One region of the Paraclostridium bifermentans genome, then DNA from elsewhere that is predicted to be linked to it. Evidence: riboswitches for the same ligand, from Rfam matches in the RefSeq annotation. Region 1 holds a riboswitch; each other region holds the start of a gene.
The links. A riboswitch is a leader RNA that binds a small molecule or an ion and turns the genes downstream of it on or off. The one in region 1 is predicted to bind thiamine pyrophosphate.

Region 1 (3,290 bases):
CTACATTTAATTTTTTTCTCTTTATATCAGACTCTATATTGTAACCACAGTATACACATTTGTTTACACAGAAATTTGAAATATACATAGGTGTATATAAAAGTATAGTTTTTCCAAAATATCTATTTGTTATTTCATTTGCCTTTTGAGCCATTAATTCAAGATACTTAGTTGCAGTTTTTGATAACAAGTTTAATAAGTCATACTCATCTAAACTATCCTTTTCTATACTTCTTAAAACATCTTCATCTTTTACATTTTTCAAATAAGAATCTACATCAAAACTTTTATATGAATCTATAAATTTATAAAAACTCAATATTAAACACCTACCTCACTTAAAAATCCTGTTAAAGGTGATGATGCATTTGCATAATTTGTTACTCTCCCAGCCTTAGCTAGATACGCTTCTCTTCCACCTTCTACAGCTAATTTAAATGCATTTGCCATTTTTACTGGATCTTGAGCACTAGATATTGCAGTATTTACTAATATTGCTGCTGCTCCCATTTCCATAGCTTCCATGGCTTGTGAAGGCTTACCTATTCCAGCATCAACAATTATAGGTATATCTATTTCATCAATCATAATTTTTATCATTTCTTTCATCTTTAGGCCTCTATTGGATCCAATTGGTGCTCCTAATGGCATAACTGCTGCTGCTCCAGCTTCTACAAGTTTTTTTCCTGCATATAAATCTGGAGTCATATAAGGTAATACTATAAACCCTTCATCAGCTAAAATTTTAGTAGCTTTTATAGTTTCTTCGTTATCTGGTAATAGGTACTTAGAATCACTTATTACTTCTATTTTTATAAAATTTCCACATCCCATTTTTCTAGCTATTCTAGCTATTCTAACTGCTTCAACATGATTTGTTGCACCTGATGTATTTGGTAGTATAGTCATATTTTTAGGAATATGACTCATAATATTTTCATCTTCATTATCTAGATCAACTCTTCTTAAAGCTACTGTTATAAGCTCACTTTCACTTGATTTTATAACTTTTGGCAAAATTTCATTTGATCCATACTTTCCTGTTCCTATTAACAGTCTACTGTTAAATTCATGTCCCCCTAATACTAATTTATCCATTTTGTCCCCCTTCTATTTTATGTGTTCTATTAAAATCTTTGTTGCTAAGTTGGCCATGTGATTTGCACATATGGATACTCTAGGTGCCATAAGGCCATCTCCTTCTTTTGCTTCATTAACTCCATCTCCACATATAAAAAACCTCTCTTTTATCATTCTGGTTTTTATTATGTTGGAATCATAAAAACCTGCCATCCCTGATGATGAAATAAGATATTTATCTTTCATGTTTTTCAATATAAAACTTGCGATTTCTGCTTTATATCTAGGATTATCAAATGCCTCCATTATAATATCTACATCCTCAAATTCATTTATATTTGATGAATCTATAATTTTATTTACAGTATCTATTTTTATAAATGGATTTATATTTTTTATATGATTCTTAATTGCATCGGTTTTATACTTACCTATATCACTTATAAAGTATTGTTGTCTATTTAAGTTAGATGGTTCAACCACATCAAAGTCTGCTAATATTAGATGCCCAACGCCTATTCTTGCAAGTGATATAGCGATATTTGAACCAAGTCCTCCAAGTCCCAACACAACAATTTTACCTTTTTTCAAACTAGAATGTATATTTGGAGTATGCCTTGACACCATTAAACTTTCTAACTCCTCAAATGTAGGAATTTCACCTTTTTTTATTAATGTAACTCTATCTCCATCTTTCAAAAGTTTATTTTCTGAAATAGGATATCCATTCAAAATAACAACATCTGCATTCTTTTTAAATCTATCTTTTATAAAATTAATACTTACTTCATTCTTATTTAAAATTTTTAAATCTTCATTTATAAATAATTTCACTTTAACCTCCTCCCACAAACCTTATAACTTCTACGATATCATCTGACTTTAATATATATGAGCTATATTGATGATTTTCAATGATATCCAGATTAACTTCTACAACAACATTATCAACTTTAAGTTTTAATTCCTCTAGTAAGTTTAAAATCGTAGTACCAGGTTTTAAATAAATCTCTTTCCCATTTACCTTCATATATTCCTCCTTAAGTGTAAAATTTTATTTGATTTAACGTCTTTGTCCGTTACGAAAAAAAGCGTCCTCTTTACAGAGAACGCTTTCATATACATCAAAAATAATGCTTATTAACTATATTAAGCTTCCCTACGCAAGAATTACCTTGATCAGGTTTTTAGGGTCTGAAAGTTCTGGCTTTACTTCTCAACTATCCAATCATAGCTCCCCTAGCCTTCTATTCATTTTTACAAGTTGAGTATATCATAGTATTTTTTTATATTCAATAAAAAGTTAATACTTATATTTTTATACATACTTTTATAATATGACAATAAAAATAGTATCTAGTTAATACTAGATACTATTTTTTCTCGTCTATTCTATTTTAGATCTTTGAATTTATCTTTAAATAAATCTCCTAATGATCCTAATGACTCTTCTACTTCTAAAAATTCAGAGTAATCTTCTTCAGGTTCTTTTGTAGCCTCTTTTAATGATACAACCATTCTCTTATCTTTATTTTTTATATCTATTATCATAACATCTATTATGTCTCCAACATTAACAACATTAGATACTTTCATAACTCTATCTTCGCTTAATTGAGATATTGGTAAGAATGCTTCTACCCCAAGTTTAACTTCTACAAAAGCTCCTCTTTCTATAAGTTTTAAAACTTTAACATTAACAATATCTCCAACTTGCATTTCTTCTTTTACAGAATTCCATGGATCATTGTTTATGTCTTTTATAGCTAGTCCTACTTTTTTATTTTCTTTGTCTATTTTTATAACATATACATCTACCTCTTGACCTTCTTTTACTACATCTTCAACTGACTCTACTCTATGCCAAGCTAATTCATTTATATGTGCTAATCCTTCTATTCCACCTAAATCTATGAATGCCCCATAGTTCATTATTTTACTTACTTTACCAGTTCTTTTTTGTCCTACTTCAAGAGAGTTAAATAAATCGTCTTTAGCTTGTTTAACTCTAGCTCTTTCAGCTTCTCTATCAGCTTTCATTTGTGCTCTCTTAGCTGCTTTTTCAGCTTCTACTCTTTCATGAGCAACTTCTCTATGAGATGCAACTATTCTGTTTCTTCTTAAATCCATTTCTATCATGTAAACTTCTAAATCACGACCTACATATGCAGCTGTGTTGTTTACAAATGTAACATCTATTTGAGATAATG
Region 2 (3,290 bases), 480 kb from region 1:
TACTTAATTATATTAAGTTAAAATGTGTTTTGATGTCCTTGAACTTTAAAAAATTACAAAAAAGTCGGGTTTTAGTGTATAATATTAATATGATAAAGAGATGGAGGAAACACATATGAGGAAACTTGGATTAACGAGTAAGATATTAATTGGATTATTTTTAGGAATGTTATTTGGTGTAATACTTAGCAAAATGCCAGGTAGTTATATTAAAGATACAGTTTTATTAGGTGGAATTATAAATGTAATAGGAAATGGATTCACAAAAGCTATAAAAATGATGGTAGTGCCACTAGTATTTGTTTCATTGGTATGCGGTGTATCTGCTATGGAAGATATAAAGAAATTAGGTAGAATTGGATTTAAAACTATGGGATTCTATTTAATGACAACAGCTGTAGCTATTTGTATATCATTAGCTTTAGGAGTTTTATTAAAGCCAGGTGCAGGACTTGATTTAGGAACTGTAGCTAGCCAATCTACTACGATAGCAAAAAATCAGTCACTATCAGAAATAATATTAAATATGATACCATCAAACCCTATAGAGGCTTTTGCAAAAGGTGAAATGCTACAAATAATATTCTTTGCAATGCTTACTGGAGTATCAATAAGTTTAGTAGGAGAAAAGGCAAAACCTTTAAAAAAATTATTTGAGTGTGCAAATGAAGTTTGTATGAAAATGGTTAGTGTAATAATGATGTTTGCACCTTTTGGAGTATTTGCACTTATTACAAATACTTTCTCTACAGTAGGAGCAGATGCAATAGGATCATTAGTTAAATATATATTAGTTGTATTATTAGGGCTATTACTACATGTAGTAGTGGTTTATGGAGGATCGTTAAAAGTATTTACAAAAGTTAGTTTTATCGGATTTGTACGTAAATTTTCAAAAGTAGCTGCAGTTACTTTTTCAACTGCATCAAGTAATGCTTCTGTTCCAGTAAGTTTAGAGCTTATGGAAGAAATGGGAGTTAGTAAAAGTATACGTTCATTTACAATACCTATGGGAGCTACTATAAACATGGACGGAACAGCTATAATGCAAGGTGTAGCAGCTTTATTTATAGCACAAGTTTATGGAGTTCATTTAGGTATAAATGATATGTTAACAATAGTTTTAACAGCGACTTTAGCATCAGTTGGAACGGCAGGAGTTCCAGGTGTTGGTATGATAATGCTATCAATGGTGCTTCAATCAGTAGGACTTCCACTTGAAGGTATCGGACTTATAATGGGAGTAGAAAGAATTATAGATATGTTTAGAACTACAGTAAATGTTATGGGAGATAACACTTGTACACTTGTAGTTGCAAGTAGTGAAAAAGAGTTAGAAGTAACTAATATAGATGCGGCAGAAGTAGCGTAATAAATTTTTATTGACATATAAATTTAGTGAGCTATAATTAAACTGTAATCTAAAATGAATAGCTAGGGGTGCCCCAACGGCTGAGAGATGAATTTATTCATTAACCCTCAAACCTGATCTGGATAATACCAGCGTAGGAAAGCTTTACTAAATATACAAATGAAATTTATTTGCATAGTAAATTAAAAGCTATATTCCTACAGGAATATAGCTTTTTTTAATACAAAAATCAAGGGGGAAACATCTAATGGAAAAGTATAAATTGCCAACACTTACAATAGCAGGCTCAGATTCATCAGGAGGTGCAGGTATACAAGCAGACTTAAAGACATTTAGTGCTATAGGAACTTATGGAATGAGCGTAATAACAGCTATAACTGCTCAAAACACTTATGGAGTATTTTTAGTAGAAGATTTAAGCAAAGAAATAATACAAAAACAAATAGAGGTAGTATTTGATGACATACCACCTAAAGCAGTAAAAATAGGAATGGTATCTAGTCCAGAAATAATAAAGGCAATTGTTGAATCTTTAGATAAGTATAATCCAAAGTACTTAGTAGTAGATCCAGTAATGATATCTAAAAGTGGATATTCACTTTTAAAACCTGAGGCTAAAGACAATTTAATAAAATATCTTATACCTAAAGCATACATAATAACGCCAAATACATTAGAGGCTGAGGAAATAACAGGGATTAAAATTGACAATGTAGACGACATGAAATTAGTTGGGAAAAAAATATTAGAACTAGGGCCTAAATACGTGTTAATGAAAGGTGGACACTTAGACGGGGATGCAGTAGACGTTTTAATAGGCCAGGATACATTTGAAATTTATAAAAGTGAAAGATTAGATAGAAAAAATACTCATGGAACAGGATGCACTTTATCATCTGCAATAACTGCAAATTTAGCACTAGGATTTGATATAGTACAATCTGTTTCTAATGCAAAAGACTATATAACTAATGCTATAAGACATAGCTTTGATATAGGTGGAGGAGTAGGACCAGTACACCATTTTTATGAATTTGACTCAAATAAATAGATATAAGCATTTAAAAGGGAGAGATGAAATTATGTTTGAATTATTAAATAAAGTTAAAGAAATTAACCCATTAGTACTTCATTATACTAACGAAGTTACAATTAATGATTGTGCAAATATAACTTTAGCGATAGGTGCAAGTCCACTGATGAGTTATTCTTATGAAGAAGCAGAAGAGATAATACCTATTGCAAGTTCTGTAGTAATAAATATTGGAACAATGAATTCCTCTCATAGAGAATTATTTATAAAGGCTGGGAAAATAGCAAATAAGCATAAAAAGCCAGTTATATTAGATCCAGTAGGGGTGTTTGCTACACCTTCAAGATCTTTGTTAGTGGAAACTTTATTAAACGAAGTAAAGTTTGACGTAATTAAAGGTAATGCAGCTGAAATTAAGTACATAGGTGGATTTAATGTAAAAGGAAAAGGTGTAGATTCATTTGACGATGATGAAAACATAGACGATATTATTAAGAAAGTTGCTAAAAAACTAGAATGTGTGGTAGTAGCTACTGGAAAAGTAGATGTAGTAACTGATGGCGATAAAATTATAAAAATACACAATGGAACTCCTAAATTAAAAGGAATAACAGGAACTGGATGTATGAGTGCTAGTTTAATAGGGAGTTATTTAGGAGCGAGTAATGAAATTTTAAATTCTGCAGCAATGGGTGTTCTTACAATGAGCTTATGTGGAGAATTAGTAGATATAGATAATATAGGAATAGGAAGCTTTAAAGTAAATTTAATGGACAATATATACAAATTAAATGAAGATGAGTTAAAAGAGTCTTCAAGGGTGGAGGTATTTTAATGAAATTTACAGATTGCTTATTTGAAGAAGTTAAAGACATATGGGAAAGT
Region 3 (3,290 bases), 1.4 Mb from region 1:
GTTGTACCAAGATTTAAATTCTTCACTATCAAACATTCCTTTTTTATTAATATTATTAAATGTTAATGCTATAAAAGTGTTAGTAAAATCTTCACTATATTTTTCTATCATACTAAGTAAATCTTCTATCAATGCTTTATCTTGTAATTCTTCATTAAATAATCCCAATTTAAATCTCATATTTTTAATCCAATTTAAATAATAAATTTCTGAGAAATCAGAAATAGCATCTTGTGCAATTTTTATAGCATCATTTTTATCATCACTTATTAATGGCAATAGCGTTTCAGCAAATCTGCATAAATTCCATTCAGCCATATTTGGTTGATTTTCATATGAGTATCTTCCATATCTATCAATAGAACTAAAAACAGTATCTGGCTTATAATTATCCATAAATGCACAAGGTCCATAGTCAATGCTCTCTCCGCTTATAGTCATATTGTCAGTATTCATAACCCCATGGATAAATCCAATGCTTTGCCATTTTGCAACAAGTTTAGCGTGTGCATTTATTACTTCTTTAAGTAAGTTAATGTATTTATCTTTATCATCTTTTATATGTGAGTAATGTCTATTGATTGTATAATCAGCTAACTCTTTAACTGACTTTACACCTCCATAATTTAGAGCATATTCAAATGTTCCAAATCTAATATGACTAGAAGCTACACGCGTTAAAATTGCTCCTTTTTTTATATTTTCACGAATCACAGATTCTCCAGTTTTTATTACTGCTAGACTTCGAGTGGTTGGAACTCCAAGACCATACATAGCTTCACTTATTATATATTCACGAAGCATCGGCCCAAGAACAGCTCTCCCATCTCCGCCCCTAGAGTAAGGTGTTTTACCAGATCCTTTAAGCTGTATATCAAATCTATCTCCTGATGGATTTATTTGCTCTCCTATCAACAATGCTCTCCCATCTCCTAGCATTGTAAAATGCCCAAATTGATGTCCTGCATATGCTTGAGCTATAAAAGCACCCTCGTCTATCTTTTTATTTCCTGAAAGTAATTCTATTCCATCCTTACTTTTAAGTTTATCTGAATTTAATCCTAAAAATTTAGCTAAAGAATCATTTAGAATAACTAAGCTCGGTGAAGGCACTGGATTTAAATTTATTTTACTATAAAAAAAGTCTGGTAAATTCATGTAACTATTGTTTAAATTCCATCCTGTTTCTATATTTTTTTTATTATTTCCCATTTTTTCTCCTTACTATAAATAATTAATTTTATAAATATAAGATACCCTTATTTACAGTTTTAAATTAGATATTTTAAATTTTCTAAATAAACTAAAAATATGTAATTTATGTTTTTATAAATTAAAAGGTTTCAAAAAAACCTTTACATAGTAATTTTTTAAGACTATAATGATTTTGAAGTTGCAAATTTATTATTATTTAAAATTAAATATATTTAACTAGGGGTGCCACTTTTGGCTGAGAGATGGATTATACCATTAACCCTTTGAACCTGAAGTAGTTAGAACTACCGTAGGAAAGTTATTTTCTTCAAGATTATGATTATGACTATATTTTTTAGTCTATTTTATAATATTTCGTAAAGAAGCTTTATCTTATGGTAAAGCTTCTTTTTTATTTTTTAAAAATAATACAAAGTAAAGGGGATTTAAAAATGAATTATACAACTCAAATGGATGCTGCTAAAAAAGGAATTATTACAAAGGAAATGGAAATAGTAGCTAAAAAAGAAAATATGGATATAGAAATTTTAAAAAACTTAATTTCAAGTGGACAAATAGCTATTCCAGCTAATAAAAATCATACGTCTCTAAACCCTGAAGGTGTTGGAAAGAACTTAAGAACCAAAATCAATGTAAACTTGGGCATATCTAAGGATTGTTATGATATAGACGAAGAAATGAAAAAAGTTCAATTAGCTTTAGATATGAATGCTGAAGCTATAATGGATTTAAGCTCTTTTGGAAAAACTGAAGAGTTTAGAAAAAAACTTATCTCTAATTCTAGTGCTATGGTTGGAACTGTTCCAATTTATGATGCTGTTGGTTTTTATGATAAAGAGTTAAAAGATATCACAGCTAAAGAATTTTTAGATGTAGTAATAAAACATGCAAAAGACGGAGTTGACTTTGTAACTATACATGCTGGTATAAACAAAGAAACTGCCTCTGTTTTTAAAAGAAATAAAAGACTTACAAATATAGTTTCAAGAGGTGGCTCTTTAATGTATGCATGGATGGAATTAAACAATAAAGAAAATCCTTTCTTCGAATATTTTGACGATTTACTAGAAATTTGTAAAGAGTATGATTTAACTTTAAGTCTTGGAGATGCATGCAGACCTGGTTCTATACAAGATGCATCTGATGCATGTCAAATAAAAGAGTTAATGATTTTAGGGGAGTTAACATTAAGAGCCTGGGAGCAAAATGTTCAAGTTATCATAGAAGGTCCTGGTCATATGTCCTTAGATGAAATTCAAGCAAATATGATTCTTGAGAAAAAGCTTTGTCATGGTGCTCCATTTTATGTATTAGGTCCTATAGTTACAGATATTGCTCCAGGATATGACCATATAACAAGTGCTATTGGAGGAGCTTTAGCTTCTAGTTTTGGAGCTGATTTTTTATGTTACGTTACTCCATCAGAACATTTAAGACTCCCTAATTTAGATGATGTTAAAGAAGGTATAATAGCAACTAAGATAGCTGCTCATTCTGGTGATATAGCAAAAAAAATACCTGGTGCTATTGATTGGGATAATAAGATGAGTAAAGCTAGACAAGAACTTGATTGGGATAAAATGTTTGCCCTTTGTATAGATCCTGAAAAAGCTAAAAGATATAGAAAAGAATCTACTCCTGAGCATAACGATAGTTGCACTATGTGTGGAAAAATGTGTTCCATGCGAAATATGAATAAGATAATGCAAGGAAAAGATATTAATTTATTAAGAGCTGATAACTAAAATGCAAATTGACAATATGGATAAATATAAAGAAGAATGTGGAGTTGTCGGTCTTTTTTCTACTAAGAAAATTAATTTACATTCTTCTTTGTACTCATCACTTATTACACTTCAACATCGAGGACAAGATAGTTGTGGAGTAGCTTTTTCGGATAAAGAATCAATCGAGTGTTATAAAGGTGTTGGATTGGTTAATGAAGTATTTTCTAGTGACATACCAACTAACTTAAATGGATATTTAGGAATAGGGCATGTTCGTTATTCTACTTTCGGTGAAATTAACACCCTAAACGCACAACCAATTTTTGATAATAATTCAAATTGTAATAT

Region 2: linked by a shared signal. The riboswitch ahead of thiD (bifunctional hydroxymethylpyrimidine kinase/phosphomethylpyrimidine kinase) and the one ahead of thiS (sulfur carrier protein ThiS) in region 1 are both predicted to bind thiamine pyrophosphate.
Region 3: linked by a shared signal. The riboswitch ahead of thiC (phosphomethylpyrimidine synthase ThiC) and the one ahead of thiS (sulfur carrier protein ThiS) in region 1 are both predicted to bind thiamine pyrophosphate.

What each region holds. Positions count from the first base shown of each region.
Region 1 covers NZ_CP079737.1:531,647-534,936, reverse strand. Annotated here, with positions in the region: gene thiH (2-iminoacetate synthase ThiH) at 1-319, opposite strand, end outside; gene KXZ80_RS02650 (thiazole synthase) at 322-1,098, opposite strand; gene thiF (sulfur carrier protein ThiS adenylyltransferase ThiF) at 1,111-1,914, opposite strand; gene thiS (sulfur carrier protein ThiS) at 1,916-2,110, opposite strand; TPP riboswitch at 2,220-2,331, opposite strand; gene KXZ80_RS02635 (30S ribosomal protein S1) at 2,473-3,290, opposite strand, start outside.
Region 2 covers NZ_CP079737.1:1,010,793-1,014,082, forward strand. Annotated here, with positions in the region: gene KXZ80_RS04870 (dicarboxylate/amino acid:cation symporter) at 116-1,372, shown strand; TPP riboswitch at 1,427-1,529, shown strand; gene thiD (bifunctional hydroxymethylpyrimidine kinase/phosphomethylpyrimidine kinase) at 1,620-2,423, shown strand; gene thiM (hydroxyethylthiazole kinase) at 2,455-3,240, shown strand; gene tenA (thiaminase II) at 3,240-3,290, shown strand, end outside.
Region 3 covers NZ_CP079737.1:1,955,774-1,959,063, forward strand. Annotated here, with positions in the region: gene KXZ80_RS09470 (protein adenylyltransferase SelO) at 1-1,212, opposite strand, end outside; TPP riboswitch at 1,424-1,528, shown strand; gene thiC (phosphomethylpyrimidine synthase ThiC) at 1,647-2,960, shown strand; gene purF (amidophosphoribosyltransferase) at 2,962-3,290, shown strand, end outside.